DNA from 2 places in the Vreelandella sp. 2A-K22 genome. Region 2 is predicted to be linked to the other one. Evidence: predicted binding sites of a transcription regulator. Region 2 holds the regulator's gene; the other holds the start of a gene.

Region 1 (4,427 bases), on a different contig from region 2:
TGAGCAACCTCATCTGCCATTAGCGGCGTAGTGAGCATGGCCCCTAATACGCCAGCGCCAAGCGCGATCTTAGACGAAGGGGGGCGAGAGTGTGTACGAGCAGTCATGAGAGCCTCAACATTGGTTGTCGCGGAGCCATTTGGGTGTGGCTATCCGAGGTTGTAGTCGTGCGGGCTGGCGTTAATGTTAAAATTATAACATTCAGTGTTATTTTTCTAACGTTGATTTGCAAGAGTTGTCACATCAACGCTATTTAAATGTCATATGGCTCTCATTGTGGCACTAATAGTACCAATAGCCGTCGTAGCAGTGGAAATTACGCCGCAGCTCGCTCAGCATAGAAATGAAAATGGACGCAACACCGATGCTCTCGTTGCGAAAATCACAACAAGAGGGGTTTGCCAGGAGATGCCCACCATGAATGGCCGTAGTGCGCTGCGCCTTGCCAAGCTTCAGGAAGCGCTTGCCAGTGGCGGTACTCTTCATCTGCGCGATGCCGCAGAGCTATGCGATGTTTCCGAAATGACCATCCGTCGCGATCTGACGACTCAGGACACTGCCATTAGCCTGCTGGGTGGACGCCTAGTGATGGCAAACTACCCTGGCGTAACGCCTATTTATGACTTGACCGAACAGCAGGCTAGTCACTACCAGGCCAAGTATCGGCTTTGTCAGCGGGCGCTAGCCTACATAGAAGAGGGCGATACGCTGTTTATTGACTGCGGCTCAACGCTAATGCCGCTGCTGAGCCAGTTAAGTCATTTCCGAGAGCTGACGGTAGTGACCTATGCGCTTAATGTTGCCAATGCCGTTGCCGCCCTGCCCAACGTGCGCTTGGTGCTACTGGGCGGGCTGTTTTATGCCACCTCGCAGTCATTTGGTAGTGACAATATGACCGCTGCTATCGAGCGGTTAGGCATTAATAAGGCACTGATCTCCGCTGCAGGGGTGGATTTAGAGCGTGGTGTTAGCTGCTTTCACTTTCACGAAGTGGCGCCTAAACAGGCTGCCATTGCCACCGCTATGCAGCGCCTGTTGGTGGTAGATGCCAGTAAGTTCAGCGTAGTTCGCCCGGCCTATTTCGCTGCTCTGGACGATTTTGATGTGGTGGTTACCGACGAAGAGGGAGCCCCGCAGTTGCTTAAAGAAAATGGCCGCGTTGTACCTGAGATAGTGGTCCCCACCGTCACAGTGGCGTAAGCGATTTCCCCCTTGCTCATCCCAGTCAATACCTGGGGTGCGGCAATGCGCCACTTCTTTCATGATCTCGATCAATAGAAAATACTTTAGTCTTAACTGCTTAAGCCTTTAGTGCTTAGGCCGGCGAGGCTCGTCGCCAATTCCCATCCGGCGACGCATATTTTTCCCGGAGCAATGGCGCCCAGCGTCACGTGTGCACTGTCCTTGAGAGCGTTTTCCTAGCACGTTTTCAAGAGCGCCATGCAGAGCATGTTTTGGGAAGAGTATGGGGTGGTAGTTAGCCTGCTATGTAGAAGGGCGACATGGCTAGCTAGTGTTTTAAACAACCTCTGACGAGATCACACCATGCAACGACGCTCACTTTGGCGCAGACGAGGCACGCTAGTGCTCCTTGCGCTGTGTCTGTTTCTAGCAGGCTGTAGTTCAGCGCTGCTAGACCCAAAAGGCCAGATTGGCGCTGAGCAGCGCACACTGATTCTGACCGCCTTTGGCCTAATGTTGATTGTAGTTATTCCTGTGATTGTCATGACGCTGCTGTTTGGCTGGCGTTACCGGCGTAGTAATAGCCTGGCTAAATACACGCCTGATTGGGCGCACTCCAACGTGATTGAAGCGGTGGTGTGGATCGTGCCCTGTGCGATTATCGCGGTGCTCGCCCTGTTGACCTGGAAGACCTCCCATAGCCTTGATCCCCACAAACCGCTGGAAAGCGATGTGGCGCCGATCGAAATACAGGCGGTGGCGCTTGATTGGAAGTGGCTGTTTATCTACCCCGAGCAGGGTATTGCCAGTGTTAACGAAGTGGCCTTTCCGGTAGATACACCGGTGCGCTTTAGGGTCAGCTCAGGCTCAGTGATGAACGCTTTCTTTATCCCCCATCTTGGCAGCCAGATTTATGCCATGGCGGGCATGGATAACGATGTCCATCTCATCGCCGATGAAATTGGTAGCTACCCTGGTCGTTCCACCAACTACAGTGGCGCGGGCTTCTCTGGCATGACCTTTGAAGCCAAGGTGACCAACCCCGAGGATTTTGACGCCTGGGTGGAAACGGTACGCGCTGCTCCACAAACGCTGACCTACCCAGAAGGTTATGAAGCGTTGGCGGAACCTAGCGAATCGAATCCGGTTGAGTACTTCTCAGCCATTTCACCATCGCTGTATGAAAGCATCTTACGAAGCTTCCATACCGGCGGCGAGCATCAGATGGACGGCGATCATGCTGACTCCCACGATGGCGAAAATGAGAAGACTGCCGATCACGCGGCCGAATCAGGTCATGTCACTAACAACCATGCTAGTCAGGATAATGCCATGCGCAGCCACTCCTCTAGCGTAGAAGTGGGAGGTTAAGCCGTGTTTGGAAAACTCACGTTAGAGTCAATTCCCTACCACGAGCCGATCATCATGGTCGTCGCGGCCTTTATGGCCATTGGTGGGATCGCACTGTTTGGTTTAATCACCTATTACCGTAAGTGGGGCTGGCTGTGGAACGAGTGGTTTACCTCCGTTGACCATAAAAAGCTCGGCATTATGTATTTCATCGTCGCTCTGGTGATGCTGCTGCGCGGCTTCTCGGATGCGATAATGATGCGCACCCAGCTGGCGATGGCCGCCGGGGATGCAGCGGGCTATTTACCCCCCGAACACTACGACCAGATATTTACCGCCCACGGCGTGATTATGATCTTCTTTGTCGCCATGCCCATGGTCATCGGCTTGATGAACCTGGTGGTGCCGCTGCAAATTGGTGCCCGCGACGTAGCTTTCCCTTTCCTGAATAACTTAAGCTTTTGGCTGTTTGCGGTCTCCGCGATACTGGTCAATATCTCGCTGGTGGTGGGCGAATTCGCCAAAACCGGCTGGCTCGCTTACGCGCCGTTATCGGGGATCGAGTTTAGTCCCGGGGTGGGGGTCGACTACTGGATATGGGCGTTGCAGATATCCGGTATAGGCACCACGCTGACCGGTATTAACTTTTTCGTGACCATCATTAAAATGCGCACCAAAGGCATGACGATGTTCCGCATGCCGATCTTCACCTGGACCTCGCTGTGCGCCAACGTGCTGATCATTGCTTCCTTCCCAATTTTGACCGCGACCATCGCGCTGCTAACGCTGGATCGCTATTTGGGTATGCACTTCTTTACCAATGATTTTGGCGGCAACATGATGATGTACGTCAATCTCATCTGGGCCTGGGGCCACCCGGAAGTTTATATCCTGATTCTGCCAGCCTTCGGCGTGTTCTCTGAAGTGATTGCGACCTTTGCCCGTAAGCGGCTGTTCGGCTACGCCACCATGGTGTGGGCGACCATTTCGATCACCTTGCTCTCGTTTGTGGTTTGGTTGCACCACTTTTTCACCATGGGGGCGGGCGCCAACGTCAACGCCTTCTTCGGCATTATGACAATGATCATCGCCATTCCTACCGGGGTGAAAGTGTTCAACTGGCTGTTCACCATGTTCCGCGGCAGCCTGGAACTCACTTCGCCGGTGCTATGGACGCTGGGCTTTATTATCACCTTTACCCTAGGCGGTATGACCGGCGTTATGCTGGCGGTGCCCGCAGCTAACTTTGTGTTGCATAACAGCCTGTTCGTTATTGCGCACTTCCACAACGTTATTATCGGCGGCGTGGTGTTCGGCATGATGGCGGGGCTTACCTATTGGTTCCCCAAAGCGTTCGGTTTCACTTTGAACGAAAAGTGGGGCAAGCGTTCGTTCTGGTGCTGGTTTATCGGCTTCTACGTCGCCTTTATGCCGCTTTACGTACTGGCCTTCTTTGGTGCCGTGCGCCGCATGCAGTCCTACGCCAACCCCGAATGGCAGCCGTGGATGATTCTGGCTTGGGTAGGCGCGGTAATCATTATGCTGGGCATTGTCTGCACCATCATCCAGTTCTGGGTGAGTATTCGCGACCGCAAACAGAACGCTGATGTCACCGGCGACCCCTGGAATGGCCGCACCTTGGAGTGGTCAACCTCTTCTCCAGCGCCGTTCTACAACTTTGCACGTCTGCCGGAAGTGGGCGATATCGACAGCTTCTGGTCGCAAAAGCAGCGTAGCGAAGAGCAGCTTGAAGAAGCCCCCTATACCGATATTCATATGCCGCGTAATACCGTGGCCGGGCCAGTTATCAGCTTCTTTGCGCTGGTCATCGGTTTCGCCCTGGTGTGGCATATCTGGTGGTTAGCTGGCGTCGGCGCCGTGGGTGTATTCATCAG
Region 2 (4,427 bases):
TAGTGCATATTCCCCAAGCCTTCGCCCTGGGAGCGCTCTGGGGCTGGCTCCCCTGCGGGTTGGTCTACTCCATGTTGGCCTGGAGCTTAGCGATTGCCGACCCGCTTCAGGGCGCTCTACTCATGGGCGCCTTTGGGCTTGGCACCCTACCTGCGCTGCTTGCCACTGGCCTGGCTGCCCGCCAGCTCAGCCATTTGATACGTCACCCCGCGACCCGCAGCGTGGCAGCGCTGACAATTATCGCTTTTGCACTGTGGCAACTGTGGACGCTTTCGGTACACAACCTCTAATAGCATGACGTGGCTCAACATTTACCTCCTAACCACGGGTTAGGCTAGCGGCATTTCCTAACGTCGGAGCGCCCCTTCATGCCCGTTCATACCCCTGCTGCCTTGCCTCTTGCACCCGCTGCTGCCGCAGCCCCTATGCAGCCGGTGTGGGACGAAGCGTTACTGAGTCGCTACGACACCAACGGCCCACGCTACACCTCCTACCCCACGGCGCTGTCGTTTCACGACCAATTTACCCCTGGCGACCTGACCCAGGCATTGGAGCGTAGCAATGCCAGTAAGCGTCCGCTCTCTCTGTACGTTCATGTGCCCTTCTGCCGCAAGATCTGCTTCTACTGCGCGTGTAATAAAATCGCTACCAAAAACACTGCCCTTGCCGAGCCCTATATAGCCCGGCTTGACCGTGAAATGGTGCTGACCGCACGCCACTTGGATACATCACGACCGGTGGAGCAGTTGCATTGGGGCGGCGGCACGCCGACATTTCTCAGTTTGAACCAGATGGGCGACCTGATTGATCGACTGGATGCACGTTTTGGTCTTTCATCGTCTGCTGATCGCGATTACGCAATTGAAATAGATCCTCGCGAAGCGGATGTGTTTACGCTGCGCCATCTCGAATCCCTCGGCTTTAATCGCATCAGCCTGGGCGTGCAGGATTTAAGCCCGCTGGTGCAGAAAGCGATTAACCGTATTCAGCCTCGGGTACTTACCGAAACGCTGATGGAGGAGGCGCATCGCCTGGGCTTTCGCTCGCTCAATCTCGACCTAATTTATGGCTTGCCATTTCAGACTGAAAAGAGCTTTGCCAACACCCTACGCCAGGTGATCGAGCTCAACCCGGCGCGCCTTTCTGTGTTTAATTACGCGCATATGCCCGAGCGTTTTGCCCCGCAGCGGCGCATTAATGTCGATGACTTGCCAGGCGGAGAAGAGAAGCTAGCGATTCTGCGCACCACCATCGAAATGCTCACCGCAGCTGGCTATGTGCATATCGGTATGGATCACTTTGCCCGCCCTGACGATAGCCTGGCTATTGCCCAGCGCGAAGGCTCGCTGCAGCGCAACTTCCAGGGCTACTCCAGCCATGCTCAGTGCGACTTAATCGGGCTTGGCGTATCGGCGATTTCGCGCATTGATGACGTCTATGCGCAGAACCCGAGCGATCTGGCAAGCTACGAAGCGACGCTGGATCAGGGGCAGCTTGCCACCGTGCGTGGCATACGCTTAAGTGATGACGACCTGATCCGGCGGGACGTGATTGAGCGGCTGATGTGCGATATGGGCATTGACCTGGCCGCCGTTAGTCAACGCTGGAACATCGATGCCCCCCGCTACTTTGCGCCAGCGCTTGAGCGCCTGCAGAGCGCCGAACAGGATGGCCTGCTGACCCGCCGCGGTGATCAGCTTAACGCCACGCCGACGGGGCGGCTGCTGATTCGCCATATAGCAATGGCGTTTGATACCCATCTTTCCGGGCAAACGGGACAACAGTATTCTAAGATTGTTTAATCACCTTATTGCAGGCATGCTAAAGCGACTATAATAAGTAAGGATTTTCTAATTGATAAGCGGGACCCTCTCAAGGAGCAAAGCATGTTGGAACCCATGAGCCGTCGGCGCTCGCTACTCCATGAAGCTCGCTGCCAAACCTGCAGTTTGAGCTCACTGTGCCTGCCACTTGCCCTTGAGCTGGACGACGTGGGGCAGTTCGACGCCATTATTCGTCGTCGCGCGCCGCTGAAAAAAGGCGAACCGCTGTTTCGTCAGGGCGACACCTTTACCAGCGTTTACGCAGTCCGTTCGGGCAGTTTGAAACAGATCACCGCCGAAGGTAACGGCAGCGAGCAGTTGACCAATTTCTACCTGCCCAGTGAATTGGTGGGGTTGGATGGCATTGACGAAGAGCATTACCCCGGTAGCGTTATCGCCCTGGAAACGACCACCGTCTGCGAGATTCCTTTTGACCGCCTGGACTTACTCTCGGAGGAGCTACCCGAACTGCGTGGCCAGCTTTATCGTAGCATGAGCAAAGAGTTGCGCGATGACCGGCGTATGATGCGGCTACTTTCGCGTAAAACCGCCGATCAGCGGCTAGCAAGTTTTTTGATTACCCTCTCGGATCGTTTTCGTCGCCGGGGCTACTCGCCTTACAGCTTTCGCCTCTCAATGCCCAGGGCTGATATCGGCAACTACCTGGGCTTAGCGGTGGAAACGGTCAGCCGCATACTAAGCCGCTTTCAGCAGCAGAGCGTGGTGGCGGTCTCCGGGCGAGAGGTCAACATTCTCGATATGCCGCGCTTGATTACCCTCGCCGAAGAGGAAGAGCAAACAGTTAGCTGACGTTAAAGGCTTGGATACGCCCCGCCAGTAGCTCTGCTTGCTTGGCCTCAAGGCCTTCAAAATCGAACAGGCTGCGGTCGGCCAACTGGGAAGGGGCAATGTTGGTGACAGCCTTGAACATGCTCTCCAGGCGGCCAGGAAACTTTTTGTCCCACTCGGCGAGCATCTCTTTGACCACCTGACGCTGCATATTAGGCTGTGAACCGCACAGGTTGCAGGGAATAATCGGAAACGCCATCAGCCGCGAAAACTCGGCGATATCAGCCTCTTTGCAGTAGGCCAACGGCCGAATAACGATATTCTTCCCATCATCGGATAGCAGCTTTGGCGGCATCGCTTTCAGGTTGCCGCCAAAGAACATATTGAGAAACAGTGTTTCGAGAATATCTTCCCGGTGATGGCCCAGGGCTATCTTATTGGCGCCAATCTCTTCGGCAAAGCCATACAACGAGCCGCGCCGCAGCCGTGAACAAAGCGCGCAGGTGGTTTTACCTTCCGGGGTTTTCTCTTTTACCACCGAGTAAGTATCGCGCTCGACAATGTGGTACTCCACGCCCTGCTTATCCAGATACGCAGGCAATACGTGCTCGGGAAAACCCGGCTGTTTTTGATCCAGATTGACCGCTACCAGCGAAAAATTGACCGGCGCATTGCGCTGCAAATTGCGCAAAATCTCCAGCATCGTGTAGCTGTCCTTTCCACCGGAGAGGCAGACCATTACGCGATCACCTTCATTGATCATTTGATAATCAATGATCGCATTGCCCACTTCTCGGCGCAGACGCTTTTGCAGCTTGTTAAATTCACGCTTCTGCTTCGCATCAGCCAGCTCAGGCTGGTCGTGCTCAGCGTCAGCTGGGGTGGCTCCAACCGTATCAAGGTGAGCAGGATCAAAGTGATCAAGAGTTTGCATGGTATAAGCACTGCCGAGGGTAGAAGGCGTGAGAGAAAAAAGTAATAACTATTCTAACAACACTCACCGCCTGACCCAACTAATCAGACGTAGCCACACAAGATATCGCAATTGGAAGTGACTATTTTGACCGCTGCACCATACCTCGGTGCGAGGGCAGCTTGGAGCGAGGGTCTTTTGTCATGGATGACAAAAGTAGCGCCCAGGGAGGGGTTCACAGCGCCCTCGCGGAAAGCTGTCCTCGCCACGACGAAAGAGACTACTATGCCACCTGCGCCATAATACGCTGCAGGCGCATATACAGCAGTGCGCTGGCGGTGGCCTCTCCAAGCACACTCTGCATGCCCATGACGGGTACTTGCCAGCATGCCAACGCCTGGGCGAAGCTGCTGGGCGCTTCGACCTCCGGGTGCAAACGGCGCAGTTGGCGCTGATGCAGTTTTGCCACATCGACCTGGGCGTTGGGCAGGGCAAAATTCAGCCGCTTACTGAGTAGTGCATTCAATGCTCCAATGCGCTTCTCTAACTGCCAGCCAACGATGGGCCGATTGCCGATAAATTCTACTAGCGCGCTCAAGTTATCACTATTTGGTGGCAGTATCTCCCCCGCCTCGCACAGCAAGTGATGACGGCGCAGCGTTGCGCTCTCGGGCTGCTTTGCGCTACCAAGGGTGATCACAAAAGCACGACTGGTATGCACCTGCTGATGGCTCAGCACCACTGCCGCCACGCTGATCACAGGTGATGATTGCGTGGGCGTTGCTGTGCAGGCGAGCGCCACCAGCTCTTCGCCCATATAGGGCTGAAACAGCCAGGCATAGGGGGAATCTGCACAACGACGCCGGTCACTTTCACGCCTTAACAAGGTGCGCAGCGAGCCG

Evidence for each region. The regulator FNR, encoded in region 2, switches genes on or off when oxygen is low (the NO sensors DNR and NnrR bind a similar motif). The targets are predictions, from matches to a motif close to TTGATNTANATCAA.
Region 1: the regulator FNR is predicted to act here: its motif matches at 1,262-1,275, upstream of cyoA (ubiquinol oxidase subunit II).

Annotation. Positions count from the first base shown of each region.
Region 1 covers NZ_JBSUGC010000006.1:262,335-266,761, reverse strand. The annotation lists gene ACW17M_RS10680 (outer membrane protein OmpK) at 1-107, opposite strand, end outside; gene ACW17M_RS10675 (DeoR/GlpR family DNA-binding transcription regulator) at 418-1,200, shown strand; gene cyoA (ubiquinol oxidase subunit II) at 1,546-2,553, shown strand; gene cyoB (cytochrome o ubiquinol oxidase subunit I) at 2,557-4,427, shown strand, end outside.
Region 2 covers NZ_JBSUGC010000025.1:19,169-23,595, reverse strand. The annotation lists gene ACW17M_RS23260 (sulfite exporter TauE/SafE family protein) at 1-290, shown strand, start outside; gene hemN (oxygen-independent coproporphyrinogen III oxidase) at 369-1,802, shown strand; gene fnr (fumarate/nitrate reduction transcriptional regulator Fnr) at 1,887-2,633, shown strand; gene ttcA (tRNA 2-thiocytidine(32) synthetase TtcA) at 2,626-3,546, opposite strand; gene ACW17M_RS23240 (3'-5' exonuclease family protein) at 3,809-4,427, opposite strand, start outside.